One region of the Streptomyces sp. NBC_00984 genome, then DNA from elsewhere that is predicted to be linked to it. Evidence: riboswitches for the same ligand, from Rfam matches in the RefSeq annotation. Region 1 holds a riboswitch; each other region holds the start of a gene.

The links. A riboswitch is a leader RNA that binds a small molecule or an ion and turns the genes downstream of it on or off. The one in region 1 is predicted to bind cobalamin.
Region 2: another riboswitch for cobalamin. It lies ahead of OG520_RS30985 (cobalamin biosynthesis protein); the one in region 1 lies ahead of metE (5-methyltetrahydropteroyltriglutamate--homocysteine S-methyltransferase).
Region 3: another riboswitch for cobalamin. It lies ahead of cobN (cobaltochelatase subunit CobN); the one in region 1 lies ahead of metE (5-methyltetrahydropteroyltriglutamate--homocysteine S-methyltransferase).

Annotation. Positions count from the first base shown of each region.
Region 1 covers NZ_CP108734.1:8,123,427-8,133,173, forward strand. Annotated here, with positions in the region: gene OG520_RS36120 (HAD hydrolase family protein) at 1-431, shown strand, start outside; gene metE (5-methyltetrahydropteroyltriglutamate--homocysteine S-methyltransferase) at 932-3,250, opposite strand; cobalamin riboswitch at 3,413-3,630, opposite strand; gene OG520_RS36130 (hypothetical protein) at 3,932-4,351, shown strand; gene OG520_RS36135 (MFS transporter) at 4,639-5,976, opposite strand; gene OG520_RS36140 (2-oxo acid dehydrogenase subunit E2) at 6,085-7,398, opposite strand; gene OG520_RS36145 (thiamine pyrophosphate-dependent enzyme) at 7,436-9,646, opposite strand.
Region 2 covers NZ_CP108734.1:6,929,516-6,939,262, reverse strand. Annotated here, with positions in the region: gene OG520_RS31015 (VOC family protein) at 17-430, shown strand; gene OG520_RS31010 (hypothetical protein) at 470-1,780, opposite strand; gene OG520_RS31005 (alpha/beta hydrolase) at 1,966-3,093, opposite strand; gene OG520_RS31000 (class II aldolase/adducin family protein) at 3,152-3,853, opposite strand; gene OG520_RS30995 (anion permease) at 4,063-5,328, shown strand; gene OG520_RS30990 (hypothetical protein) at 5,351-5,581, shown strand; cobalamin riboswitch at 5,733-5,864, shown strand; gene OG520_RS30985 (cobalamin biosynthesis protein) at 6,009-7,007, shown strand; gene OG520_RS30980 (cobyric acid synthase) at 7,004-8,548, shown strand; gene OG520_RS30975 (putative cobaltochelatase) at 8,610-9,747, shown strand, end outside.
Region 3 covers NZ_CP108734.1:917,057-926,803, forward strand. Annotated here, with positions in the region: gene OG520_RS03865 (hypothetical protein) at 73-309, opposite strand; gene cobN (cobaltochelatase subunit CobN) at 654-4,250, opposite strand; adenosylcobalamin (AdoCbl) riboswitch at 4,337-4,417, opposite strand; gene cobG (precorrin-3B synthase) at 4,518-5,837, shown strand; gene OG520_RS03880 (precorrin-8X methylmutase) at 5,901-6,527, shown strand; gene OG520_RS03885 (precorrin-2 C(20)-methyltransferase) at 6,530-8,035, shown strand; gene OG520_RS03890 (cobalt-precorrin-6A reductase) at 8,062-8,817, opposite strand; gene OG520_RS03895 (cobalt-precorrin-5B (C(1))-methyltransferase) at 8,829-9,747, shown strand, end outside.

The sequences.
Region 1 (9,747 bases):
CTGCGGACCATCCGATCCGGGGCCGTGTCGATCAGGGCAACCTCGCGAGAATGGTGGACATCGCCGAGCTTCCCGAGGTCGTGAAGTTCCTCGTCGTCGGTGCGTCGGACATGGCGGCACTCGCCGAGGTCGGCCGTGGGCTGGGGATGACGGTCAATCACCACCTCGACGAGGCGATCATCGACTTTGCGCCGGGTTCGACGACGAAGTGGGAAGCCCTCCGGTGGATGGGGATCGGCGAGTACGTCGCATTCGGCAACGACATCAATGACGTCGATCTGCTGCGGAACGCGGAGCGGGCAGTGCGCGTCGGCTCGTACCCGGGTCTGGACGAGGTCGCCCACGTCACCGTCGCGGCCGACCCGGAGGCGGTCGCGGCCGAGATCTCACTGCTGGCCGAGGCGGCCCAGGACATTGTCCGGGCGGTGTGATCGCGGGCGTCACGCGTGCCTGACGGCCTCGGCCCGTCTCGCGATGAGTCCATCCCGTGCCGGCAGGTACGGAGCCCGTGGTCAGGCGCCCGAAGGTCCGTCGCGCGGGCCGTCGCCCTCGGATCCGCCCCGGCATCGCCCCCCCCGCGACCCGGTGCGGCCGACGCACCGATGAGGCGGGGCGACCCTGCGCAAGGGCCACGCCTACGAGCTGACGGGCGTGCAGAGCGGCAAGGACCTGACCGTCGCCGCCGACGGCAGCGGGCTCGTCATCAAGGCTGGCGCCTCCGCCGCGGACCGGCAGTGGCAGTTCCGGCAGATCAGCGGAGACGGGGCGGACAACCGCAAGCAGTACGTGTTCAACAGCGCGGCGAGCGGCAAGCGTCTTGCCGTACGCGACGGTGTACGGCCGGCGGATCTGCGCACGCTTCTGCTGCCGCACGCCGTGTGTCGCGCCGGGGCCGGGGCGCTCGTGGGCGCCCCGGCCCCGGCGGGCGCCGTCAGGACGGGGGCAGCTCCCCGCGTACCGTGCCGGCCGCGGCGACCAGGTTCTCCAGGGATGCCTTGGTCTCGGGCCAGCCGCGTGTCTTCAGACCGCAGTCGGGGTTGACCCACAGCCGTTCGGCGGGAATGGCCTTCAGCCCCTTGCGGAGCAGGGCGGCGGCCTCGTCCGCATCGGGCACGCGCGGGGAGTGGATGTCGTAGACACCGGGTCCGGCCTCGCGCAGGTAGCCGTGTGCGGCGAGTTCGCGGGCGACCTGCATGTGGGAGCGGGCGGCCTCCAGGCTGATGACGTCGGCGTCGAGGTCGTCGATGGCCTGGACGATGTCGCCGAACTCGGCGTAGCACATGTGGGTGTGGATCTGGGTGTCCGGACGCACGCCGCTGGTGGTGAGACGGAACGACTCGGTGGCCCACTCCAGGTATGCGGCGTGGTCCGCCGCTCGCAGGGGGAGGGTCTCGCGCAGGGCGGGTTCGTCGACCTGGATGACCGATGTGCCACTGGCTTCCAGGTCGTCGACCTCGTCGCGCAGGGCGAGGGCGACCTGCCGGGCGGTGTCGCCGAGCGGTTGGTCGTCGCGGACGAAGGACCAGGCCAGCATGGTGACGGGCCCGGTCAGCATGCCCTTGACCGGACGGTCGGTGAGCGACTGGGCGTACGAGGTCCAGCGCACCGTCATGGGTTCGGGGCGGGAGATGTCGCCCGCGAGCACCGGTGGCCGGACGTAGCGGGTGCCGTAGGACTGGACCCAGCCGTGCTGCGTGGCGAGGTAGCCGGTGAGCTGTTCGGCGAAGTACTGGACCATGTCGTTGCGTTCGGGTTCGCCGTGCACCAGGACGTCGATGCCGGCCTTTTCCTGGAAGGCGACGACCTCGCCGATCTCGGCCCTGATCCGCTCCTCGTAACCGGCCGTGTCGATCCGGCCCGCGCGCAGGTCGGCGCGGGCCGTGCGCAGTTCGGCGGTCTGGGGGAAGGAACCGATGGTGGTCGTGGGCAGCAACGGCAGCCCGAGGTGGGCCCGTTGGGCGGCGGCGCGCTCGGTGTACGGCTGGGAGCGGCGGCCGTCGAGGTCGGTGACGGCCGCGGTCCTGGCGCGTACGGCGGGGTCGCGGGTGAGGGGGGAGTGCGCGCGTGAGGCGAGGTCGGCCCGGTTGGCGGCGATCTCCGTGGCGATGGCGCCGGTGCCCTGGGCCAGCCCCTTGGCCAGAGTGACGATCTCGGCGGTCTTCTGCCGGGCGAAGGCGAGCCAGCGAAGGACCTGGGGGTCGATGTCCCGTTCGGGTGCCGTGTCGAGGGGGACGTGCAGCAGGGAGCAGGAGCCGGCCACGTCGACCCGGCCGGCGAGGCCGAGGAGTGTGGCGAGGGTGGCCAGCGACTTCTCGTAGTCGTTGATCCAGATGTTGCGGCCGTCGACCACGCCCGCGACGAGCCGTTTGCCGGGCAGCCCGCCGGCGGCGGCGAGGTCCGCGAGGTTGGCGGCGGCGTCGTCGGTGAAGTCCAGTGCCAGTCCGTCCACCGGGGCCTTCGCCAGTACGGGGAGCGCCTCGCCGAGCCGGTCGAAGTACGAGGCGACGAGCAGCTTGGGCCGGTCGGTCAGGCCGCCGAGTTCACGGTACGTACGGGCAGCGGCGTTCAGCTCGGCCGGCGTCCGGTCCTGGACCAGTGCGGGCTCGTCGAGCTGGACCCATTCCGCGCCGGTGGCGCGCAGATCGGCGAGTACCTCCGCGTAGACCGGCAGCAGACGGTCCAGCAGGGTGAGCGGTTCGAAGCCGGCCGCCACCCCGGGGGCGGGCTTGGCGAGCAGCAGGTACGTGACGGGGCCGACGAGCACCGGCCGGGCGGTGTGTCCGAGCGCGAGGGCTTCCCTCAGTTCGGCGACCTGCTTGGTGGAGTCGGAGGTGAAGACGGTGTCCGGGCCGAGTTCGGGGACGAGGTAGTGGTAGTTGGTGTCGAACCACTTGGTCATCTCCAGCGGCGCCACGTCCTGGGTGCCGCGGGCCATCGCGAAGTAGCCGTCGAGCGCGTCGGATTCGACGGCCTCACGGTGCCGGCGGGGGACCGCGCCGACCATGACGCTGGTGTCCAGGACGTGGTCGTAGTAGGAGAAGTCGCCGGTGGGTACCTCGTGGACACCGGCGTCCGCCAGTTGCCGCCAGTTGGACCGGCGCAGGCCGGCCGCCGTTTCCCGGAGGGCGTCGGCGGTGACCCGGCCCTTCCAGTAACCCTCGATGGCCTTTTTCAGTTCCCGGTCCGGTCCCTGGCGGGGGTAGCCGTACACGGTGGCGTGTGCTGCCGCGGCTGCGGGCTGTGCTGTCACGGAAATCTCCTTCGCGAGATGACTCCTTGAGATCCCGGGGACGGGACATGGACGCGAAGGGATGACGAACCGGACGGATCCTGCGCACGCCATGGGTGCGGTCTTCCGTCTGGTGTGTACGCCGACCCGCCCACGAGGTCACCGGGATATCCGCACACGAGGGGTCGCGTGCGGGCAACGGGCAGGTCTTCGGACTCGCGGGCACATCTGCCGAGGGCAGACACCTACTGGCCGTCGCTTCCCGGATCCGACCGGATCCAGTGCGTATGACGGCGGTCGTTCCCGCTCACCGCTGCGGGGCAGTCCCGGATTCCCACCGGGTTCCCTCTTACGACGCGCCTGCCTGGCGGACAGGGCGAACCAGCTGCACCGGCCAGACTAGAGGGCGGATCGCTCTCGGGGCACCGCTGTTCACATTCCGGAACGTGACATGAGACACGGGATCGGTCCGGCCGGGCAGGCTGAAGGGCGCGCGACGGGCCACCGTCCGCCACACGCCCCTCCGGCGTCGCACCTTCCCCGACGTGGCGCGACACCGCCGCCTCGGTGATCTTCGACCCGATGGCTGGTTCTCAGCCGCGCCGCGCCCTTGGGCGCGCTTTCGAAGTGCTCGTCCGCTCTCTACCGTGGGAGGAGCAACTTCACACACGCGCAGCGCGACGGCGACACAACGGGGGAATCGTGGAAGCGGAGTTGGCGGCGCTGGCGGAGACCGGGGCGACGACCTTGGTGGGGCTCATGGTCTCGGACGCCTGGACGCAGACACGGGCACGAGTGGCACGTTTCCTCGCACGGGGCGGGGAAACCGGTGGCGTGGACGAAGAGCTCGAAGCGTCCCGGGAGGAACTCATCTCGGCCCGCGACGGTGAGGCGCCGGATGTCGCGGAGGACATCGAGGACGAGTGGCGGCTCAGGCTGCGTCGAGCGCTGCGGGCGGACCCGGCGGCAGCACAGGAGCTGCGACTGCTGCTGGATGAACTCGCCCCCGCAGCGGCGGGTGTGCCGGCCGTGACAGTTCACAACAGCGTCAGAGAGGGCGCCCGGACCGGCCCGGTCATCCAGGGGCAGCAGCAGAATTTCTCCGACACGACTTTCAACTGACGGGCGCACGCACGCCCGTGAGGGACCGGAGACGGCGTGAACGGCGCGGGATGCGGTACCGGCGCCGAGCGCACGTACGTCGGCAACGATGTCGGTCCAGGACGCGCGTCGTCCGGGAGTCGCCGTGGCAGGTCCCGGTCCGTCCGGCTCGGGCCGTGGGGCACGGCCGATGTCTCCGGGGGCACGGTGGTCCGGTTCGAACCGGACCTGCCCCGGGGCGCGGGCGCCCGCGGGACCGCCCCGGCCGATGGGGACGTCCCGGGCCGACCCACGCCCCGGAGCGCGCTTCAGGACTTGGGGGAGAAGCGCAGCCGCGTGGCCGCCAGTGCGCCGAGGGCCAGCAGGACGATGGACACCCACAGGCCGGACAGGTGGTTGCCGGTGGCGTCCTCGGCGTAGCCCATGATGTACGGGCCGACGAAGCCGCCGGTGATGCCGATGGTGTTGAGCAGTGCCAGGCCGCCGGCGAGGGTCTTGCCCGAGAGCCGGGTGGCGGGGAAGTTGAACAGCAGGGGCTGGACGACGAAGAACGCCAGGCCGGTGAAGCAGAAGCCGAGCAGGGCGATCACGGGACCGGCGACGGCGGCGACGATGAGGCCGGTGAACATCATCAGCAGACCGACCACCACGAAGTTGCGGGAGCGCCGGGGTGTCGTCGCGCGCGGCGGCACCAGTACGGCACCGACGGCCGCGGTGAGCCAGGGCAGTCCGGTCAGCAGGCCGATGGTGAACGGCGAGAGGTCGCCCCAGCCGCCGATGATGCCGGGCAGGAAGTAGACGACGGAGTACAGGGCGACCTGGTGGGTCCAGTTGGCGAAGATGGCCAGCAGCATCTGCTTGTCGCGCAGCACCGTCAGCAGGAAGCCGGATCCGGAGCCGTTTCCGGCCGCCTCGGCGCCCTCGGTCTGTTCGCGGGTGACCGCGTCCTGGACCAGCCGGGCCTCCTCCGCCGTCAGCCAGGGTGCCTTGGCCGGGCCGTCGGGCAGGAACCGGAAGATGGCGAACGCCAGGAAGAGGCAGGGGACCCCCTCGATGACGAACATCCACTGCCAGCCGTGCCAGCCGCCGAGCCCGTCCATCTCCATGAGCAGTCCGCCGAGCGGGTTCCCGACGACGCTGGCGATGGAGGCGCCGAGCAGGAGCAGTCCGATGGCCCTGCCGCGGATCTCGGAGCGGAACCAGTAGGTGAAGTAGAGCAGGATGCCCGGCAGCAGCCCGGCCTCGGCGGCGCCGAGCAGCAGCCGCATGGCGTAGAAGGACTTCTCACCCTGTACGAAGGCCATGCAGGCGGAGACGACGCCCCAGGTCAGCATGATCCGGGTGATCCACCAGCGGGCGCCCACGCGGTACATGATCAGGTTGCTGGGCACCTCGGAGATCGCGTAGGTGAGGAAGAACAGCCCCGCGCCCAGCCCGTAGGCCGCGGCGGAGATGCCCAGGTCGACCTCCAGGCGTTCCTTGGCCAGGCCGATGTTGGTCCGGTCCAGGAACGACATGATGTAGGCGGCCAGCAGCAGCGGCATCAGCCGCCGCAGATTGCGCTGGTCCAGTTCGCCGAGCGCATCGCGCGGGGTTTCGTTCGGTATGGCCGCACCGGGCGTGCGGGAACCGCGGATCAAAGACATCGGTGTCCTCTTGGAGTGCTCTGGCAGCCGTCGGGCGCGGACTGCGGCCTAGGGGGGCGGGCGGCCTGCGACGTTGACGCCGCGGGCCGCCCGGCCGCCGGGGTGGGTTCAGACGACGAGCCGGACCGGGTTCTCCACGGCCTCGGTGAAGGCCGCGAGCCAGCGCGCCGCCACGGCGCCGTCCACCGGACGGTGGTCCACGGACAGGACCACGCCGAGCACCTTGGCCGCGATGACCGCACCGTCGCGGACCACCGCCTCGTCGCGTGCGGCGCCGATGGCCAGGATCGCGGCCTGCGGCGGGTTGATGATGGCGGTGAACTCCTCGACCCCGTACATGCCGAGGTTCGAAACGGTGATCGATCCGCCTTCGAGGTCGGCGGGCCGAAGCCCCCCGGAGCGCGCCTGCTCCGCGTACGCGCGGGTCCGCGTGGCGATCGCCGACACCGACAGGTTCTCGATCCCGCGCAGCACCGGGGTCACCAGGCCCGTCCCGGTGGCGATGGCGACCGAGACGTCGACGGTACGGAATCGGCGGACGGCATCCGGCTGCCACACCGCGTTCATCTCCGGCACCTGTGTGTGTGCCGTGGCGACGGCCTTGATCAACAGGTCGTTGACCGAGACCTTGACCGGGCTGACGGCGTTGATCCGCTGCCGCAGGGCGAGCAGCTCGTCCACGGCGCAGGTCGCCCGCAGATAGAAGTGCGGGGTGTGCTGCTTGCTCTCCGTCAGGCGCCTGGCGATGGCCCGGCGCATCCGGCTGTGCGGGATGTCCTCGTGGTCGCCGGTGTCGGCGGAGGCGGTGGCCTGCGGCACGGTGGTGGCTGCCGGGGGGACCGGGACCGGGGCCGGGGCCACGGCCGACTCCGGCGCCGGTGCCGGCCGGGCCGCGACCGCGGCATCGACGTCCCGCCTGACGATGCGGCCGCCGGGCCCGGTGCCGGTGAGGGCCTCGATGTCGAGGCCCGCCTCCCGGGCCAGCCTGCGGGCCAGCGGACTGCTGAAGACGCGCCCGCCGCGCTCCGGCTCACCGGCGGAGGGGGACGCCGAGGGCGCCGGAGCGGCCGGGCTCGCTGCGGCCGGTTCCTCCGGGACGTCCCGGCGCACCGCCTTCGGGGCCGCGACGGGTGCGCCGACGCCGAGCTCCGCCAGTAGCGTGTCGAGGTCGCCGGCCTGCTCGCCGACGGCGCCGAGCACGGCGATCGGGTCGCCGACCTCGATCTCGACACCGGCCTCGTACAACGTCTTGAGCAGTACGCCGTCCTGCTCGGCGGCGACATCCACCTCGGCCTTGTCGGTCTCGATGGAGACCAGCGCGTCGTCCTTCGTGAACGACGCCCCCTCCGCCACCTGCCAGGCGGACAGCACGGCCGTTGCCGCGTCGGCGGCCACGGCGGGCATTCGGAACAGTTCTGCCATGATCAACCCTCCTGGGTGTTCTCTCGTACGGGGAGGGTCAGTTCCCGGTGACCCGCTGGAGCGCGGCCACGACCTCTTCGGTCCGTGCGATGGCCGCCCGCTCCAGCACCTTGCTGATGCTGGGCGAGGACTCGCCGGCCTGGACGCGCTCCACCGGCTGGTCGAGCCAGTCGAAGTAGCGGCGCTGGATCTCGTCGGACAGCCAGCCGCCGTAGGAGGTGCCGATGGGGCCCTGCTCGGCGATGAGCACGTTGTTGGTCTTGCGGATGCTCGCGCCGAGGGTGTCCCAGTCGAGACTGGCGCGGTCCAGCCAGCGCAGGTCGATGACCTCGGCGTCCAGGCCCAGCTGCTCGACGGCCTCCAGGACGTAGTTGGTCATCGCGAGGTACGACACGACGGTGATCCGCGATCCGGTGCGGCGCACGGCCGCCCTGCCCACGGGCAGGCAGTAGTCGAAGTCGTCCACCGGGCCCGGACCGACCGAGTTGTACAGGTCGGTGTGCTCCAGTACGACGACCGGGTCCTTGCAGGTCAGCGCGGAGTTCATCAGGCCCACGTAGTCGAAGGGCGTGGACGGGGCGACGATCCGCCAGCCGGGGGCCGTGGCGAGGATTCCCGCCGGGTCCATGGAGTGCTGGGAGCCGTAGCCGGTGCCCATGGCGACCTTGCTGCGCAGGACGAGCGGGACGCCGGACCCCTGTCCGTCGCCGCCGAACATGTGCCGGGCCTTGCCGATCTGGTTGAAGATCTGGTCCGCCGCGACCCACATGAAGTCGGCGTACATGAACTCCACCACCGGCTTGTACCGGCCGTCGAGCGCGATGCCGCCGGCGAGCCCGGCGAAGGCGTTCTCGCTGATCGGCGTGCCCAGGACACGGTCCGGGTGGGCCTCGGCCAGGCCCTTGGTCGCACCGTTGGTGCCGCCCTTGAGCCGGTGCACGTCCTCGCCCATGACGACGACCGACGCGTCCTCGGCCATGCGCCGGCTCATCACCTCGGCCACGACGTCGATGAACTTCCGCTGTTCCAGGCGTCCTTGGAAGGCATCCGGTCCGGTGCCGGTGCCGGTGCCGGTGTCGGCGAGGCGTACGTCGTCGAACTCGCTGAGGTCGCCCCGCACACCGACATCGCGGAAGGACGGGTCGGGCCATTCGGAGGGCCTGATGCGGCGGGTGCCCGGCTTGCCGCCGGGGTCGGGCTCCAGCAGTTCGTCGCCGATGGCGGCCATGACCGCCTTGGCCCGCGCGGTGCACTCCTCGATCTCGTCGGCGCTCAGGACGCCGTTCTCGACGAGCTGCCGCGAGACGAGGGCCAGCGGGTCGCGGGCCCGCCACTCCTTCTCCTCGTCCTTGGTGCGGTAGCCGAAGGCGCTGCCCGGGAACGGGCCGTTCTGGTGGAAGAAGCGGTAGACCTCGGCCTCGACGACGGTCGGTCCCTGACCGGCCCGCATGTGGTCCACGGCCTCGCTCATGGCGAGGTACACGGCGAGCGGATCCATGCCGTCCACGCGCCAGCTGGGGATGTTGAAGCCCAGGCCGCGCGCCGAGAGCCGGGGCTCGGCCGTCGCCTCGTCCACGTGGGTGGAGACGGCGTACTTGTTGTTCTCGATGAAGAAGCAGACCGGAAGTTTCCAGGCGGCGGCGAGGTTCATCGTCTCCAGCACGGAGCCGATGTTGACCGCGCCGTCCCCGAAGTAGGTCACCGAGACGGCATCGGTGCCGGCCTGCCGCGCCGACCAGGCGAACCCGGCCGCCTGCGGCACGCCGCCGCCGACGATCGCATTGGTGCCCATGGCGCCGGCCTCGCGCCACTGCAGGTGCATGGATCCGCCCCGCCCCCGGCAGAAGCCCCTCGCCAGGCCGCAGATCTCGGCCAGGCTGCGCTGCAGGACGGTGCGCACCTCCGCGTCGACGGGGCGTCGCAGGTCGATGCCGCCGGGCGCGACGTATCCCAACGCCTTGGCCAGGAACTGGTGATGTCCCCGGTGCGAGCCGCCGACGAAGTCCGCGCCGGTCAGCGGGAGCACGGAGCCGACGGCGCCGCCCTCCTGGCCGATGCTGGAGTGCGCCGGCCCATGGACCAGCCCCTGGCCCGCGAGGTCGAGGACGTACTCCTCGAAGGTCCTGATCAGCAGGGTCTGGGTGAACATCGAGGTCAGCAGCCGCGGGTCCGCGCCGTGCCAGTCCTTCTTCGTCGCCGTCACCTCGGTCCACGGTGAGGCGGGGGCCAGTTTCCGGTGTGTGGGCATGAGCACTCTCCTGTGTGATTCGGTGAGCACTGTCGCAGTGAATGGATCCATAGCCAATACCTCGTTACCGGAACGTTACGTTCAGATTTCGGGAATTTCCA
Region 2 (9,747 bases), 1.2 Mb from region 1:
AGAAGAGGTGAGCGCCATGGCAGGCGCACAGGCCGGCGTTCCGACGATCTATCCGACGATTCTGTACGACGACGCGAAGGCCGCGATCAGGACGCTGACGGAGGGCCTCGGCTTCACCGAGGAAGCGGTGTACGAGGGCGAGGGCGGCCAGGTGCTCCATGCCGAGCTGTCCTGCGGCAACGGCAGGGTGATGCTGGGCTCCAGGGGCCGCGAGGGCGTCTTCGCCAAGGCGATGCAGGGAGCGGGTCCCGCCGGCGTCTACGTCGTGGTCGACGAGGTCGACGCGCACCATGCCAGAGCCGTGGAGCACGGGGTGGAGATCCTGATGCCGCCCACCGATCAGGACTACGGCTCGCGTGACTACATGGCGCGGGACGCCGAGGGCAATGTGTGGAGCTTCGGTACGTACGCGCCGGGGTCGGCGGACTGACGGCCGGGCGGGCCGGGGCGGCCCGTCCGGCGCGGGGTGTCAGGCGCCGCCGGTGTGCACCTGGAACGCGGCCCGGCGCACCGCCTTGGCCAGCGCCGGGTCCGGGTGCGCGGCGGCCAGGGCCACCAGCACCTGCACGGTGCGCGGGTGGCCGACGGCCCGTACCTCGTCCAGCAGGGCCGGCACCGTGCCCTGGACGGCCGAGTCGAGATGGCGGACCAGCAGCCCGGTCTCGCCGTGGTCGGCGACGGCCGCCGCGGTGTCGACCCAGAGCCAGGTGGCCTCCTCCCGGCTGAGGACGTCCTGGGCGTCCTCGGGGTCGGCTCCGTCGTACTCGGCCAGCCAGAGCAGCGCGTAGGGGCGCAGCGAGGGGTCGGCGACGACGGAGCGCACCTCGGGCTCGGCGGGGGCGCCGACGACCCGGAGCGCCTCGAAGGCGAGCCCCCGCAGGAGCGCGTCCTCTCCGCGGGCGACGGCGAGGAGTTCGGCGACGGCGCTGCCGACCGGGCGGGCGGCCAGCCAGGCCCGGTATTCGTCGCGGGCCGGGCCGGGGGTGAGCCGGGCGCAGCCGAGCAGCATGTCGGCGGCGGACTGCTCGATGTTCCCGGCCGGGCTCTGGGCCGCGACGCAGATCTGTTCCAGCTTGACCCAGACCGCCCAGTTGCCGAGCGGGGTGAGGGTGGCGTGTCCGGCGCCGAGGGTGAGTGCGCCGACGGCGGCCAGCCCCTCCAGTGCCCAGTCCAGCAGCAGCGCCACCAGGGCGGCCGGGTGCACGGCGGGAGCGGACTCGGCCGGGACCGGCAGCGACTGGGGCCCGTAGGGCACTTCGCAACGCTCCTCGCGGAGTTCCGCGACGCGCTGGCCGAGCAGGTCCAGCAGGGCGGGCACGGTGACCGGGCCCGCCGAGAGCTGGAGGAGGGAGAGGACCTGCGGCACGGCCTCGACGGCCTCGGCGACCGCGGTGGACTCGATGTCCGCGGGCGCCGGGTGGACGAGCGACCAGGCGTCGAAGAGCGCCACCCAGCCGCGGAGCACGGCGGAGTCGTCGCGGTCCCAGGCGCGCAGCCGCCACCCGGGGCGCGCGGTGTCGCCGTGCAGTTCGACGAGGCCGGCGAGCCTGGCCCGGTCCCAGCCGGAGCGCACCTGGGCCGGGGACAATTCCAGAGCTGTCGCGGCCCGTTGGAGCGCCTGGGCGGCGAGCGGTGGTGCGCCGGGGATCGCGCCGTCGGCTGCCCAGTGGGCGATCCGTACGGCGTCGGCGAGGGCCGTCCTGGCCTGCCGGGCCAGTTCCGACCGGGGCGGGGTGCCCTCCGGAGGGCGGGGGGCCGGCCTGGTGCGCCGGGTGGTCACGGCCTTGCGAGCGGTGGCAAGGGGTCGCGGGCGGACAAGTCGCAGCCTGGAGTCGCGCGGGTTACGGGACGTCACGGGGAGCAGTCTTGCTCCTGACGGCCCGAAAGCCCAAACGGAACCCGAATTCCCGGTGGAGGGGCCGGTGGACGGGGCCCGGGACCAAACGGCCGATCCCCCTCATCAGGTCACATCAGGGGCGTCAGGAAGCGGCGCAGGGTCTCTTCGTAGTGGGCCGGGTCGGCATTCCACATCGCCGCATGCGGAGCCTGCGGCACGGCGTGCAGAGCGATCAGGTCCGGGCGGCGGGCGGCGAGATCGCGGGACGGCTGCCAGGGGGCGAGCCGGTCGTCGGGGCCGTGGAAGATCAGGGTCGGGGCGTGCAGGGCCGGTGCGAAGGAGCCGTCCAGCAGCCGGGCGCCGTGCAGTCCGGTCTGCCCCTCGGCGGCGCGGACGGCGAGCGGCAGCAGGGCGGCTGGGACGCCCCGCGCGACGGCCAGGGCGCGCAGCGTGGCGACCCAGTCCAGCACCGGGGAGTCGAGGACGAGACCGCAGATCCGGTCGCGCAGCGCGGAGTTGACGGCCGCGTGCAGCGCCATCGAGGCGCCGGTGGACCAGCCGTGCAGGACGACCTTCTCGGCTCCGTACCGCACGGCGAAGCGGATCGCGGCGTCCAGGTCGCGCCATTCGGATTCGCCGAGATGGGCGAGGCCGTCGGGGGAACGCGGGGCTCCGGCGTCGCCGCGGTAGGCCAGGTCGAGCACGGGCAGGCGCAGGTCGTGCAGGAACCTCATGACGTTCATGGGGTGTTCCCTGGTGGTGCCGAGGCCGTGCACCGTGATGACCCAGGTGTCGCGGGGGCCGGGCAGGAACCAGGCGGGCAGGGTGCCGAGTTCGCCGGGGATCTCGACCTCCCGGTGGTGGAGGCCGAGCGCCGAGAACGGGTCGCCGCTGTGCAGCTGCGGGGTGACGCGGACCTTGGCGCCGGTCTCCAGGCTGCCGCGGTCGACGCGTTCCAGTCTGCGGACGACGGTGTCGGGGGCGTGGTGGGCGTGCTCGATCACCGGGCCGACCACGGCATGGACGTCCTTGCTCACCAGTCCGTACATGCCGGGCCGCAGGGCGGTGAAGGAGCGGGTCAGGGTGACCTGCCCGGCCGCCGTGGCGTGCACGGTGAGTCTGCGGTCGGCGGGGAGCGGTCGTCCGGACGGCGCCCTGAGGGCGGCGTCGCTGGCGAACCGGCCGGCCGCGACCGCTGCCGCACCGACGCCGAGGATCGTGGTGACGGCTGCTGCCGTAACTGTTGCCGGGCGCACTGCTCCAGTGTCGTGGGGGGTGCGGGACCCTGCCAGCGGACGGGGGCTGTCCGGCGGATCAGGGCCGGACAGGGCGCGGCGTACGGACAGCCGGGCCGGGTCGGCCCGGCTGTCCGTACCCCTTGAGCGCCTCCTGCACATCGCGCAGCTGCTCCGGCGAGAGCAGGTTCGGAGTGTGTCCGGGGACGGAGCTCGCGGTGAGCCAGAGCCGGCAGAGCCATTCCAGCTGGGCGGTCCGGTCGTACGCCTCGTCCAAAGTGGCTCCGTAGGTGACGGTTCCGTGGTTCTGGAGCAGACAGCCCGTACGCCCTCGCAGGGCGGCGAGCATGTTCTCGGCCAGTTCCGCGGTGCCGTAGCGCGCGTAGGCCGCGACGCGGACGGGGCCGCCCAGCACGGCGGCGGCGTAGTGGATCGACGGGACCTCGGGGACCAGTGTGGAGACGGCCGTGGCGTGCACCGCGTGGGTGTGCACGACGGCGGCCGCGTCGGTGTTCCGGTAGACGGCGAGGTGGAGCGGCAGTTCGCTGGTCGGGGCCAGTTCGCCGAGTACGCGGTTGCCTTCCGGATCGACGCCGACTGCGTCCTCGGGGCCCAGCCGGTCGTACGGCACTCCGCTCGGCGTGACCAGGATGGTGTCGCCGACCCGTGCCGACACGTTTCCCGAGGTCCCGACGACGAGGCCCTCGGCCGCCGTCCGCCGGGCGGTGGTGACGACACCGTCCCAGGCGCGTCCGATCGCGTCCCGCTGCTGCTCGCTCATACGCCGATCCTGTCAGCCCCGGAGGCGAACGGGTATGCGATCGGCCACAGCCGCGCCCCGCCGGAAAACCGGGCCACGCCTCGCCCGGACACAAGCGGAATGCTCACACTCCGGTTTGGAACACCCCAACGCCCTGCCCAGTTCATCTTCCGTTCACCCAGGTTGCCTACGGTCCACATGCCAATGACGTCGAACGATTGCCTGGGTAAATGGAACACATCACGCTGCTACTCGCGATTGTGATCGTGACAGCTCTAGTGTTCGATTTCACGAACGGTTTCCACGACACCGCGAACGCGATGGCGACGACCATCTCGACCGGTGCACTCAGACCGAAGACAGCGGTGGCCATGTCCGCCGTTCTCAATCTCGTCGGCGCGTTCCTGTCGGTGGAGGTCGCCAAGACGATCTCCGGCGGGATCATCAACGAGGACGGGCTGCGAACAGAAGTCATCTTCGCGGCACTCGTCGGCGCCATTCTGTGGAATCTGCTGACCTGGCTGGTCGGACTGCCGTCCAGCTCCTCGCACGCCCTGTTCGGCGGTCTGATCGGCGCGGCCGTGATGTCGGCGGGCTGGTCGTCCGTCAACGGCGGCACCGTCGTCACCAAGGTGCTGCTGCCCGCCCTCGCCGCCCCGATCGTCGCCGGTCTGGCCGCGCTGCTGGCCACCAGGCTGACGTACCGGATCGGCGGGAAGGTCCGCAACGACGCCCAGGAGAAGGCCACCGCCAAGGGTTACCGCGCGGGCCAGATCGCCTCGGCCGGACTGGTCTCCCTCGCCCACGGCACCAACGACGCGCAGAAGACCATGGGCATCATCACCCTGGCCCTGGTCACCGGCGGCGTCCTGCACCCGGGCGCCAACCCGCCGGTCTGGGTCATCGTCTGCGCCGGTACGGCCATCGCGCTCGGCACCTACCTGGGCGGCTGGCGCATCATCCGCACCATGGGCAGCGGCCTCACCGACCTCAGGCCGCCGCAGGGCTTCGCCGCCCAGACCAGCGCGGCCACCGTCATCCTGGCCTCCTCGCACCTCGGCTTCTCCCTCTCCACCACCCAGTCCTGCTCCGGCGCCGTGATGGGCGCGGGCCTCGGCCGCCAGGGCGGTGTGGTCCGCTGGTCCACCGCCACCCGGATGTTCGTCGCCTGGGGTCTGACCCTGCCGGCCGCGGGTCTGGTCGGCGCGGGCGCGGAACTCCTCACCAAGCAGGGCACCTGGGGCGTCGTGGTCGTCGCGGTGCTGCTGGTCGCGGGCTCCGGTGCGATCTGGCTGGTGTCGCGCCGCAAGCCGGTCGGCCACGACGATGTCGCGCCGGCGGACGTCGACATCGAGCCCGCGGGTGTCGTCACCACGGCCATCGCCGCCGTCAGCCCGCCGCCCACCGCGGCCCAGGCGACGGCCCAGAACCTCATGACCACCATTCCGGCCCCGGCCGGAACCACCCAGGACCCGGCGCGACCCGCCACCGTCTGACCCGGCCGTCTAAGGATTCAGCATGAACATCGACTGGGCAGCCCTCGGCTCCGTATTCGGCGTCTCCCTCGTTGTCACCGTCGCGCTGGTGGGCCTCTTCACCCTGGGCATCGTCGGCCTCTCCAAGCAGCCGGAACCGGCGGCGCAGGGCGGCTCCGGCGGCTCGCTGCTGCTGGCCCGCGCCGGCGCGTACGTCTGCTTCACGCTGTGCGCGGCGGCCGTCGCGTACGGCATCTATCTGATCGTCGCCTGAGCCACTCCCGCGCACGCCCTCCCATCGGGCCGGACACCAGAGGTGTCCGGCCCGATGTGGGTCTCAGCACACTGCGCCGTCGCAGGTCAACGGCAGGTTGACGGGCGTTCGCAGAGCGTGGTGGACTGCCGGAGCCAATTACGGCGACAGCAGAGGAAGCCGGTGCGAATCCGGCGCGGTCCCGCCACTGTCACCGGGGAGCGGTCCCCCACACCGGAAGTCACGGCACGCGCGAGCGGGCTGGAAGGCCGGGGGAACCGCGGATCCGGGAGCCAGGAGACTCTCGTCGCCGGTCACGTCGAACCAGGGCGCGGACCCTGAGTGAGGACATATCGCCATGCCTGGCCGCCCTGCGTCCGCTGTTCCGGCGCTCTCGACGAGAGCCGCCTGTACGAAGGTCCTCCGAGGCGCGACGGCCGGTTGAGCCGTGCGAGCCGACCGCATCTTCGCGTACGGCGCCACGGCCGGTCTGATCGGCGATCTGCTGCTCGGTGACCCCCGCAGGGGACACCCGGTCGCCGCCTTCGGGCGGGCCGCGGCGGGCGTCGAACGCCGTCTGTGGCGCGACCACCGCGGGTGGGGCGCGCTGCACACCCTCGTCTGCGCCGGAGGCGCCGCAGGTGGTGCCGCGCTGATCACCCGCGCCGTACGCCGCAGCCCCGCCGCCTCCGTCGCGCTGACCGCGGCCGTCACCTGGTCCGTCGTCGGCGGTACGTCCCTGGGGCGCGAGGCGCGGGCCATCGGCGGCGCCCTGGCGGCCGGTGACCTCGACCTGGCCCGCGAGCGGCTGCCGCATCTGTGCGGGCGCGACCCGCAGTCCCTGGACGGGCCGCAGATCGCCCGCGCCGTGGTGGAGTCCGTGGCGGAGAACACCTCGGACGCCGTGGTCGGCGCCCTGGTGTGGGGCGCGCTGGCCGGGGTCCCCGGGCTGGCCGGCTTCCGGGCCGCCAACACCCTCGACGCGATGGTCGGTCACAAGTCGCCCCGCCACCGGCGCTACGGCTGGGCCTCGGCCCGCCTCGACGACCTCGCGGGCTGGCCCGGCGCCCGGCTCACGGCCCTGCTCGCCGTGGCCGCCGGGGGGCGGCCGGGCGGAGCGGTCCGCGCCTGGCGGGCCGATGCCGCCAAGCACCCGAGCCCCAACGCGGGCCCGGTGGAGGCCTCGTTCGCGGGAGCGCTCGGCGTACGCCTCGGCGGAACCCTCGCGTACGGCGGCCGGGTCGAGCACCGCCCCGTGCTCAACGGGGAGACGGGCCGGGCCGTGGAGACCGAGGACATCGAGCGCGCGGTCCGGCTGTCGCGCCGGGTGGGCGCGCTGGCCCTCGGCGTGTGCGTGGCGGGACGGATCGGCGCGGCCCTCGCCGCACGACGGATCGCGGGGCGCCGGACGGCAGCACCTCGCAGCGCAGGACGGAGAAGCACATGAGCGGCGGACTGCTGGTCGCCGGAACCACTTCCGACGCGGGCAAGAGCGTCGTGACGGCAGGCATCTGCCGCTGGCTCGTGCGCCGGGGCGTGAAGGTGGCGCCCTTCAAGGCGCAGAACATGTCGCTGAACTCGTTCGTCACCCGCGAAGGTGCCGAGATCGGGCGCGCCCAGGCCATGCAGGCCCAGGCCGCCCGCGTCGAGCCGACCGCGCTGATGAACCCGGTCCTGCTCAAGCCCGGCAGCGACCGCTCCAGCCAGGTCGTCCTGATGGGGAAGCCGGTCGGCGAGATGAGCGCGCGCGGCTACCACGGGGGCAGGCAGGAAGCGCTCCTCTCCACGGTCGTGGACTGCCTGGAGCAGCTCCGGGGCACGTACGACGCGGTGATCTGCGAGGGGGCGGGCAGCCCGGCCGAGATCAATCTGCGGCGCACGGACATCGTGAACATGGGCATCGCACGGGCGGCGCGCTTCCCGGTGGTGGTCGTCGGCGACATCGACCGCGGCGGTGTCTTCGCCTCGTTCTTCGGTACGACGGCGCTGCTCGCCGCGGAGGACCAGTCGCTGATCGCCGGCTATCTCGTCAACAAGTTCCGCGGCGACGTGTCGCTGCTGGAGCCGGGTCTGGAGATGCTGCGGGACCTCACCGGGCGGCCGACGTACGGCGTGCTGCCCTTCGCCCACGGCCTCGGCATCGACGAGGAGGACGGTCTGCGGGTCTCGTTGCGCGGAGCCGTGCGCGAGTCGGTCGTCGCACCGCCGCACGGCGAGGACGTGCTGCGCGTCGCGGTGTGCGCGGTGCCCCTGATGTCGAACTTCACCGACGTGGACGCGCTGGCCGCCGAGCCCGGCGTCGTCGTCAGGTTCGTGGACCGCGCCGAGGAGCTGTCCGACGCCGACCTCGTCGTCGTGCCGGGCACCCGCGGCACCGTGAAGGCGCTGGCCTGGCTGCGCGAGCGCGGCCTCGCCGACGCGCTGGCGCGGCGCGCGGCCGAGGGCCGGCCGGTCCTCGGCATCTGCGGCGGATTCCAGCTCCTCGGCGAGCACATCGAGGACGAGGTCGAGTCCCGGGCCGGGCTGGTCGAGGGCCTCGGCCTCCTCCCCGTACGCATCCGCTTCGACCGCGAGAAGACCCTGGCCCGGCCCGTCGGCGAGGCGCTCGGCGCGCCGGTCGAGGGGTACGAGATCCACCACGGCGTGGCGGACGTACGCGGCGGAGAGGCGTTCCTGGACGGTTGCCGGGTCGGCGCCGTGTGGGGCACCCACTGGCACGGTTCGCTGGAGAGCGACGAATTCCGCCGCCGCTTCCTGACCGAGGTCGCGCGGGCCGCCGGCCGGCGCTTCGTCCCCGCTCCCGACACCGGGTTCGCGGCGCTGCGCGAGGAGCAGCTCGACCGCCTCGGCGATCTCGTCGAAGAGCACGCGGACACCGACGCGTTGCTGCGGCTCATAGAGTCGGGCGCGCCGCCGGGGCTTCCCTTCATCGCACCCGGAGCACCCGGAGCACCCGGAGCGCCCGGAGCCCCCGGAGGCCGCCGATGACCCCGGGCGCCGGCCGAGGCCGCCTTGTTCATGCCCATTCACCCGCAGGAAGGATCGCCTCGTGAGCACGCATTTCCCGTTCACCGCCGTCGTCGGGCAGCAGGACCTGCAACTCGCCCTGCTGCTCAACTCCGTCGCACCGAACATCGGTGGCGTGCTCGTACGGGGAGAGAAGGGCACCGCGAAGAGCACCGCCGTACGCGCGCTCTCGGCGCTGCTGCCGGGGGTGGACGTCGTGTCCGGGTGCCGTTTCTCCTGCGCCCCCGCGTCGCCGGACCCGGCGTGTCCCGACGGTCCCCATGAGGCGGGGACCGGTGTGTCGCGGGACGCCCGGATGGTTGAGCTGCCCGTCGGCGCGTCCGAGGACCGGCTCGTCGGGGCGCTCGACATCGAGCGGGCGCTCGCGGAGGGCGTGAAGGCGTTCGAGCCGGGCCTGCTCGCCGACGCGCATCGCGGGATTCTCTACGTCGACGAGGTCAACCTGCTCCACGACCACCTCGTGGACCTGTTGCTGGACGCGGCCGCCATGGGTGCCTCGTACGTCGAGCGCGAAGGCGTCTCGGTACGGCACGCGGCGCGCTTCCTGCTCGTCGGGACGATGAACCCCGAGGAGGGCGAACTGCGACCGCAGTTGCTCGACCGCTTCGGGCTGACCGTCGAGGTCGCCGCGTCCCGGGAGACGGATCAGCGGGTCGAGGTCGTGCGGCGGCGTCTCGCGTACGACGACGACCCCGCGGCCTTCGCCGCCGGCTGGGCCGACGAGGAGGACGCGCTGCGGGCGAGGATCGTCGCCGCGCGTGCGCTGCTGCCCGAAGTGCGGCTCGGGGACGCGGCGTTGCGGCAGATCGCGGCCACCTGCGCGGCCTTCGAGGTGGACGGGATGCGCGCGGACATCGTGATGGCGCGGACGGCCACCGCACTGGCCGCCTGGGCGGGACGTACGGATGTGCTCGCCGAGGACGTGCGGCAGGCGGCTCTGCTCGCGCTCCCCCACCGGCGCCGGCGCAATCCGTTCGACGCGCCGGGGCTCGACGAGGACAAGCTCGACGACACGCTGGAGCAGAACCGCGGCGAGGACGAGGACCCGGACCCGGACGGCCCCGGTGGCGGCGGCCGGCCCCCGCGGGGCGACGGCCCCGACACGCCGCCGCAGCCCGAGGGCGAGGCCGGCGACACGCCCGCGCCGTCCGTGCCCGAGC
Region 3 (9,747 bases), 7.2 Mb from region 1:
ACGCGCAGCCCGGCGCCCCGCCCGCACCTCATCTGCGCGTGCCGCCGTGCCGCACGATCGCTGCGGTAACTCTCAGTGCGGCCTCCAGGTGAACTTGCCGCCGCCCACCCACCGCACCACGCCGGGATCGTCCAGGTCATGGACCCTGATTCCTGCGGCCGAGGCGGCGGCGAGCACATCCATCATCGATGTTGCCGCGCTGACGATCTCCCCGTCGATCTCCACAAGGCGGAAGGGCGGGTCACCGGGCTGTACCCCCAGCACGATGATCCGAGCCGTCGAGATATAAGGACTGCCACTTTCGGTCATGCGTAGATCGCTTCCACGCCACGGGCGACACTATGCCCGGCGGTGGAACGGGTGACGCCCCTACGCGGAACAGTGCGTCTACCTGGGGCAACGGCGCTGGGCTCGCGGGGCTCACCGCGTGCGGCAGGCACGATCCGGTTCACCGGACCGAACGGCTCCCCCGTGTGCACGTCGATGCCCCACGTCCGGCCGAGTGCTTCACACAGGCCGCCGACCGTTGCACCGGCGCAGGTCGTCCGCATCAGCCCTGTCCGCGTCACGAACAACAGCCGAGCCCCGGCCGGTGTCGCGGCCGGGGCTCGGTCACATGTCGCTGCCCGGTGGTCCGGTACCGGGCCGGGGGGTCAGTCCTCGCCCTCCAGGTTGCCCTCCGTCTCCAGGTATGCCTGGCGCAGGGCTTCGAGGACGGCCGGGTCGGGCTTGGCCCACATGCCGCGGGATTCCGCCTCCAGGAGGCGTTCCGCGATGCCGTGCAGGGCCCAGGGGTTGGCCTGCTGGAGGAACTCCCGGTTGGTCGGGTCCAGGACGTACGTCTCGGTGAGCTTGTCGTACATCCAGTCGGCGACCACGCCCGTCGTCGCGTCGTAGCCGAAGAGGTAGTCGACGGTGGCGGCCAGCTCGAAGGCGCCCTTGTAGCCGTGCCGCCGCATCGCCTCGATCCACTTGGGGTTCACCACCCGGGCGCGGAAGACCCGCGAGGTCTCCTCCACCAGGGTGCGGGTGCGGACCGTCTCGGGGCGGGTGGAGTCGCCGATGTACGCCTCCGGGGCGGTGCCGCGCAGGGCGCGGACGGTGGCCACCATGCCGCCGTGGTACTGGAAGTAGTCGTCGGAGTCGGCGATGTCGTGTTCGCGGGTGTCGGTGTTCTTGGCCGCGACCGCGATCCGCTTGTACGCCGTCTCCATCTCCTCACGGGCCGGGCGGCCGTCGAGTTCGCGTCCGTAGGCGTAGCCGCCCCACACCGTGTAGACCTCGGCGAGGTCCGCGTCGGTGCGCCAGTCGCGGGAGTCGATCAGCTGGAGCAGACCGGCACCGTACGTACCGGGGCGGGAGCCGAAGATACGGGTGGTGGCGCGGCGTTCGTCGCCGTGGGCGGCCAGGTCGGCCTGGGTGTGGGCGCGTACGTGGTTCTGCTCGGCCGGCTCGTCCAGGGAGGCGGCCAGGCGGACCGCGTCGTCGAGGAGGCCGATGGTGTGCGGGAAGGCGTCGCGGAAGAAACCGCTGATGCGGAGGGTGACATCGATGCGCGGGCGGCCGAGTTCGGCCGGCGGGATCGCCTCCAGGCCGGTGACACGGCGCGAGGCGTCGTCCCAGACCGGGCGGACGCCGAGCAGGGCGAAAGCCTCGGCGACGTCGTCGCCGGCGGTGCGCATCGCGCTCGTACCCCACAGGGACAGACCGACCGAGGTGGGCCAGTCGCCGTTGTCGGTGCGGTAGCGCTCCAGGAGCGAGTCTGCCAGGGCCTGGCCGGTCTCCCAGGCGAGGCGCGAGGGTACGGCCTTGGGGTCGACGGAGTAGAAGTTGCGGCCGGTCGGCAGGACGTTGACCAGACCGCGGAGCGGGGAGCCCGAGGGTCCGGCGGGGACGAATCCGCCGTCCAGCGCGTGGAGGGCGTGGTCGAGTTCGTCGGTCGTGGCGGCCAGCCGCGGCACCACCTCGCGGGCCGCGAAGTCGAGGATGTCGCTGACGGCCCGCGGGTGCCCGGCCGCCACCCCGGCGACGGCTTCCGGAGACCAGTCCGCGTCCTCCATCGCCTGGACCAGGGCGCGGGCCCGCTCCTCGGCCTCGTCCGCGGTGACCCGGGTCGCGGCGGACTCGTCGAGCCCCAACGCCTCGCGCAGGCCCGGCAGGGAGGCCGTGCCGCCCCAGATCTGACGGGCGCGCAGGATCGCGAGGACGAGGTTGACCCGGTCGGCGCCGGCCGGGGCGCCGCCCAGGACATGCAGGCCGTCGCGGATCTGCGCGTCCTTGATCTCGCAGAGCCAGCCGTCGAGATGCATGATGAACTCGTCGAAGCCCTCGTCCTCGGGGCGGTCTTCGAGCCCCAGGTCGTGATCGAGCTTGGCCGCCTGGATCAGGGTCCAGATCTGTGCGCGGATCGCCGGCAGCTTCGCCGGGTCCATCGCCGCGATCTGGGCGTGCTCGTCCAGGAGTTGTTCGAGCCGGGCGATGTCCCCGTAGCTGTCGGCGCGCGCCATCGGCGGTACGAGGTGGTCCACGAGGGTGGCGTGGACGCGCCGCTTGGCCTGCGTCCCCTCGCCCGGGTCGTTGACCAGGAACGGGTAGATGAGCGGGAGGTCGCCGAGGGCGGCGTCGGGGCCGCAGGCGGCGGAGAGGCCGGCGTTCTTGCCGGGCAGCCATTCCAGGTTGCCGTGCTTGCCGAGGTGGATCATCGCGTCGGCGCCGAAGCCGTTGTCGTCGGCCGGGGCCGCGATCCAGCGGTAGGCGGCCAGATAGTGGTGCGAGGGCGGCAGATCGGGGTCGTGGTAGATCGCGATCGGGTTCTCGCCGAAGCCGCGCGGCGGCTGGATGAGGATGAGCAGATTGCCGCGGCGCAGGGCCGCGAGGACGATGTCGCCCTCCGGGTTGCTCGACCGGTCCACGAACATCTCGCCCGGGGCGGGGCCCCAGTGCTGCTCGACGGCTTCGCGGAGCTCGGCCGGGAGGGTCGCGTACCAGCGCCGGTAGTCGGCGGCCGGGATGCGGACCGGGTTGCGGGCCAACTGCTCCTCGGTGAGCCACTCCTGGTCGTGGCCGCCCGCCTCGATCAGCGCGCGGATCAGCTCGTCGCCGTCGCCCGACGCGAGGCCGGGGACCTCCTCCGTACCGAAGTCGTATCCCTCGGCGCGGAGTCGGCGCAGCAGGGCGACGGCGCTGGCCGGGGTGTCGAGGCCGACCGCGTTGCCGATCCGGGAGTGCTTGGTCGGGTACGCGGAGAGGACGAGCGCGATCCGCTTCTCGGCGGCCGGGATGTGGCGCAGCCGGGCGTGGCGCACGGCGATCCCGGCGACGCGGGCGGCGCGCTCGGTGTCGGCGACGTACGCGGGCAGGCCGTCCTCGTCGATCTCCTTGAACGAGAACGGAACGGTGATCAGGCGGCCGTCGAATTCGGGGACCGCGATCTGGCTGGCGGCGTCGAGCGGGGAGACTCCCTCGTCGTTGCCTTCCCAGTCGGTGCGCGAACCGGTGAGGCAGAGGGCCTGGAGGATGGGTACGTCGAGGCCGCTGAGGACGCCCGCGTCCCAGGACTCGTCGTCACCGCCCGCCGACGCCTCGGCGGGCCGGGTGCCGCCCGCGGCGAGGACGGTCGTCACGATCGCGTCGGCGGCGCGCAGCGCTTCGATGAGTTCGGGCTCGGGGGTGCGCAGCGAGGCGACGTACAGCGGCAGCGCGCGGGCGCCCGCGTCCTCGACGGCACGGCACAGGGCCTCGATGAACGCGGTGTTGCCGCTCATGTGGTGGGCGCGGTAGTAGAGCACGGCGACGACCGGGCCGTCGGTGCGCCGGGGGGTGCGCTCCAGCGGGCCCCAGGAGGGTGCCGGGGCGGGCGGGGCGAAGCCGTGGCCGGTGAGCAGGACGGTGTCGGAGAGGAAGCGGGCGAGCTGGTCCAGGTTGGCGGGCCCGCCGTGGGCCAGATAGGCATGGGCCTCGGCGGCGATGCCGATGGGAACCGTCGAGGCGGCCATCAGCTGGGCGTCGGGGGCCTGTTCGCCGGTGAGGACGACGACGGGGCGTCCGGTGGCGAGCACCTGGTCGAGGCCGTCCTGCCAGGCGCGTACCCCGCCGAGGAGGCGCACGACGACCAGGTCGACGCCGTCCAGGAGCTGTGGCAGGTCCTGGAGCGGGAGCCGGGAGGGGTTGGCGTAGCGGTAGGAGACCGGGCCCTCCGAGGCGCGGGCGCTGAGCAGGTCGGTGTCGGACGTCGACAGGAGCAGGATCATGCGGCGTCGGGCCTTCCTCGGGGTGTCCACGCCCCGGGCGGTGTCGGAATGAAGCTCCCCGCTCGAACGGATCCGAGCGTGTGGGGAAGGGAGTTCCTGACTTGCCCGGCCGTGGCCGGACTCACAGTGGCGGGACCGTGCCGGACTTGCACCGGACTTCCTCCCCTGTCGCCGTCTGTGGCGACGACGTGCCGGATGGCCCGTCACTAGGCATAGTAAGGGCCGGTCAACCGATGGAGGACATACGGATCTGGTCAGATGGTCGGTATGCTCGCCGCCATGCCCCGACCTGCCACTTCGCCTTCACCGCCGGGAGACGCGTCTCCCCGGGACCGCGGTGACGCCTGCCCCGGCACGCTGCGGCTGCACCGGGCGGACGACGGCGCTCTGGCCCGCGTCCGTGTTCCCGGCGGGCTGCTGACCGCGGTGCAGGCGGACGCCCTGGGGGCGTTGGCGGGGAGCCTGGGCGATGGTGAGTTGCATCTCACTTCGCGCGGCAATGTCCAGTTGCGCGGGCTGGGCCCGGACTGCGGAGGCGAACTGGCCGACAGGCTGGGCGAGGCGGGGCTGCTGCCCTCCGCGCGCCACGAGCGGATACGCAACATCGTGGCGTCGCCGCTCTCGGGGCTCGACGGCCGCGGCGCACGGGACGTCGGCCCCTGGCTGTCCGCGCTGGACGCGCTGTTGTGCGCGGGCGACCGGACGGCGGGCCTCTCGGGCAGGTTCCTGTTCGTGCTCGACGACGGCCGTGGCGATGTGGACGCGCTGGGCGGCGACGTGACGTTGCTGGCGCAGGACGACGGAACGGCGCTGCTGCGGATCGGCACGGCCAGGACAGCGGTACGAATACCGGGCGCGCAGGCGCCGCAGGCCGCCCTCCTGGCGGCCGGGACCTTCCTGGATCAGGCGTCGGGCACCGGTGCCTGGCGCGTGTCGGACCTGCCCGGCGGTGCCGGATCCCTCTTCGACGAGGTCGTACGACGGTTGCGGGCGACGGGTACCGGCACCACTTCCACCGAGGACCGTGCCTGCCCGCGGAGCTCGGACGGCCCCGCCCCCGGCGTCGTGACCGGCCCGCACGACGGGGCCGCGCTGTCCGTCGGCATCCCCCTGGGGCGCGTCGGCCCGGCGCAGTGGCGGTCGTTGACGGACACGGCCCGGCACCGGGGCCGCGGTGAGTTGCGGCTGACGCCGTGGCGCGGGGTCGTCGTACCGGGGGTGGAGCGGCGGCGGGCCGCGGGTCTGCTGGACGATCTGGGGGCCACCGGCCTCGTCGTCGGACCCGGCTCCCCCTGGGCCGGGGTGGGTGCCTGTATCGGCCGGCCGGGCTGCGCGAAGTCGCTGGCCGATGTGCGGGCCCAGGCGGCGGACGCGGTGGGGGCCGTGGGCCCGTTGCCGGTGTACTGGTCCGGGTGCGAACGCCGGTGCGGCCACCCCCGCGGCGAGTGGGTGGACGTCGTCGCCACCCCCGACGGACACCGGATCTCGCTCGTACGGGGCGAGGTACGGGACGCCCCCGTGAGCGTCCCCGACAGCCCCGGTGGGCTCGCCGCCGCGGTGGCCGCGGCCCGCCGCGCGCGCGGCTGATCCCGTACGCCCCACTCCCCTGTACCCGACCGTCGCACACCCGAGGAAGAGAGCGAAAGCACCGTGCACCAGTACGAGAAGGACGGACCGGCGATCTATCGCCAGTCCTTCGCCACGATCCGTGCAGAGGCGGATCTCGCAGGCCTGCCCGCCGATGTGAGCCAGGTCGCGGTCCGCATGATCCACGCCTGCGGGATGGTCGACCTCGTCCGTGATCTCGCTTTCACCCCGGACGCGGTCGCCCGCGCCCGCGCCGCTCTGCGGGCCGGCGCACCCATCCTGTGCGATGTGGCCATGGTCGCCAGCGGCGTCACCCGCAAGCGGCTGCCCGCGGACAACGAGGTGGTGTGCACCCTGTCCGACCCGGCGGTGCCGGAACTCGCGAAGCAGCTGGGCACCACCCGCAGCGCCGCCGCCCTGGAGCTGTGGCGCGACCGGCTGGACGGCGCGGTCGTCGCCGTCGGAAACGCACCGACCGCCCTGTTCCGGCTGCTGGAGATGATCGAGGAGGGCGCGCCGCGCCCCGCCGCCGTCATCGGCGTGCCGGTCGGCTTCATCGGTGCCGCCGAGTCCAAGGACGCCCTGGCCGCGCACCCGTCCGGGCTGGAGCATCTGATCGTCCGGGGCCGTCGCGGCGGCAGCGCCATGGCGGCCGCCGCGCTCAACGCGATCGCCAGCGAGGAAGAGTAGACGTGAGCGAGCAGAAGACGGGCCGGCTGTACGGGGTCGGGCTCGGCCCCGGCGATCCGGCCCTGATGACCGTACGCGCGGTGGAGATCATCGCCGAGGCCGATGTCATCGCCTATCACAGTGCCCGGCACGGGCGGTCCATCGCCCGGTCCATCGCGGCGAAGCACATCCGTACCGACCATGTCGAGGAGCCGCTGGTCTACCCCGTCACGACGGAGACCACGGACCACCCGGGCGGTTACCGGGGAGCGATGGAGGAGTTCTACGCCGAGGCGGCGGCCCGCCTGGCGGTGCATCTCGACGCCGGCCGCACGGTCGCCGTGCTGGCCGAGGGCGACCCGCTCTTCTACGGCTCGTACATGCACATGCACAAGCGGCTCGCCGACCGCTACCCGACCGAAGTGATCCCGGGCGTCACCTCGGTCAGCGCGGCCGCCGCACGGCTCGGTACCCCGCTCGTCGAGGGCGAGGAGGTGCTGACCATCCTGCCCGGCACCCTGCCGGAGGAGGAGCTGACCGCCCGGCTCGCAGCCACCGACGCCGCGGTGGTCATGAAGCTGGGACGTACGTTTCCCGCCGTGCGCCGCGCCTTCGAGACGTCCGGGCGGCTGCCCGAGGCGCGGTACGTCGAGCGCGCCACGATGGCCGGGGAGCGGGTGGGCGACCTGGCCGAGGTCGACGCCGGCTCCGTGCCGTACTTCGCGGTCGCGGTCCTGCCCAGCAGGATCGGAGCGCCGCGTCCCGAACGCGCCCCGGAGGGCGGCGAGGTGACCGTGGTCGGCACCGGCCCGGCCGGGCCGCTGTGGCTGACTCCCGAGACGCGCGGGGCGCTGGCCGCCGCCGACGACCTGGTCGGCTACACCACCTATCTGGACCGGGTGCCGGTACGGCCGGGGCAGGTGCGCCACGGCTCGGACAACAAGGTCGAGTCGGAGCGCGCCGAGTTCGCCCTCGATCTGGCCCGGCGCGGGCGTCGGGTGGCCGTGGTGTCGGGCGGCGACCCCGGGGTCTTCGCCATGGCGACGGCCGTCCTGGAGGTGGCGTCGCAGGACGAGTACGCGCAGGTGCCGGTGCGGGTGCTGCCGGGGGTGACGGCGGCCAATGCCGCCGCTGCCCGAGCGGGTGCGCCGCTGGGCCACGACTATGCGGCGATATCGCTCTCCGACCGGCTCAAACCGTGGGAGGTGATCGCTGAGCGGCTGCGCGCTGCGGCGACGGCGGATCTGGTGCTCGCGCTGTACAACCCCGGTTCGCGCAGCCGGACCTGGCAGGTCGGCAAGGCCCGTGACCTGCTGCTCGAACACCGCTCGCCGGACACCCCCGTGGTTCTCGGCCGGGATGTGGGCGGACCCGCCGAGAACGTGCGGACCGTACGCCTGGGCGATCTCGACCCCGCCGAGGTCGACATGCGCACGATCCTGCTCGTCGGGTCCTCGCAGACCCGCTGGGTACGGCGCGGTGACGGTCGGCAGATCGTCTGGACACCCCGCCGCTATCCGGAGGACTGAGCCGGGTGCGCCGTGCGCCACACGCCCTAGAGCCGGCGGAGGACGTGTTCCCGGAGCCAGCCGACGGCCGGTTCGGGGCCGTCGACGACCGGGATGCCCTCGGGCACGGGCGGCCGCCGCACCACCACCACCGGGATCCGCGCCTCGCGGGCCGCGGTGAGTTTGGGGGCCGTGGCGGCGCCTCCGCTGTCCTTCGTGACGACGACGTCGACGCGATGACGGCGGATCAGCTCACGTTCTCCGTCCAGGGTGAACGGGCCCCGGTCGAGCAGGACCTCCATCCGGGCGGGGTACGGCGCTTCGGGGGCGTCCACCGAGCGCATCAGGAACCACAGCTCGTCCAGGCCCGCGAAGGCGGCCAGCCCCATCCGTCCGGTCGTGAGGAACACGCGCCGTCCCAGCGCGGGCAGCGCCGCCGCCGCCTCGGCCAGGGAGCCGGCCGAATGCCAGTCGTCGCCTTCGCCGGGCACCCAGCCGGGCCGCCGCAACGCCAGCAGGGGAACATGGGCGGCAGCGGCGGCAGCGGCCGCGTTGAAACTGATCGTCCCGGCGAAAGGATGGGTGGCGTCGATGAGCACGTCCACCTGGTGCGTACGCAGCCATGCGGCGAGCCCGTCGGCTCCCCCGAAGCCGCCGATGCGGACCTCGCCCGGGGGAAGCCTCGGGCCGGACACGCGTCCGGCGAGCGAACTCGTCAGCCTGGCACCGGCCGGGAGCAGCTCCACCAGCAACCCGGCGAGGCGACGGGCCTCCGTCGTTCCGCCGAGTACGAGTACATGCATCGGATCCATCCATGGGTGAGAGTGAGGGCGGACGCAGCGCCCAGCTGAAGCACACCGGTCTGCGGCCCGGCTGGACCACCGGCGCCTGTGCGACCGCGGCGGCCACCGCCGCGTACACGGCCCTGCTGACGGGCGACTTCCCCGACCCGGTGACGATCACCCTACCCAAGGGGCAGACGCCGGCTTTCGCGCTCGCGGTGGAGGAGCTGGCCGAGGGGCGGGCGACGGCCGGGGTGGTCAAGGACGCGGGCGACGACCCCGATGTGACGCACGGCGCTCTGGTCCGGGTGACCGTACGGCGGCTGCCGACGGGCTCGGGTGTGGTGTTCCGCGCCGGGCCCGGCGTGGGCACGGTCACCCTTCCCGGGCTGCCGCTCGATGTCGGGGAGCCGGCGGTCAATCCCGTGCCGCGCCAGATGATCCGCGGCCACATCGCACGCGTCGCCGCGGAGCACCGGGGTTCCGGGGACGCCGAGGTCACCGTCTCCGTGGACGACGGCGAGGAGATCGCCCGCTCCACCTGGAACCCTCGCCTCGGCATCCTGGGCGGTCTGTCGATCCTCGGCACGACCGGTGTCGTGGTGCCGTACTCCTGCTCGGCATGGATCGACTCGATCCGCCGCGGCGTGGACGTGGCCCGTGCCGCCGGGCACACCCACGTGGCCGGGTGCACGGGTTCCACCTCGGAGAAGACCGTGGTGTCCGAGTACGGTCTGCCGGAGATCGCGCTGCTCGACATGGGGGACTTCGCGGGCGCGGTGCTGAAGTACGTCCGCCGTCACCCGGTGGACCGGCTCACGGTCTGCGGCGGGTTCGCGAAGCTGTCGAAACTCGCCGCCGGACACCTCGACCTGCACTCCGCCCGGTCCCAGGTCGACAAGCCGTTCCTGGCCGAGCTGGCCCGGCGGGGCGGTGCGGACGAAGCCCTGG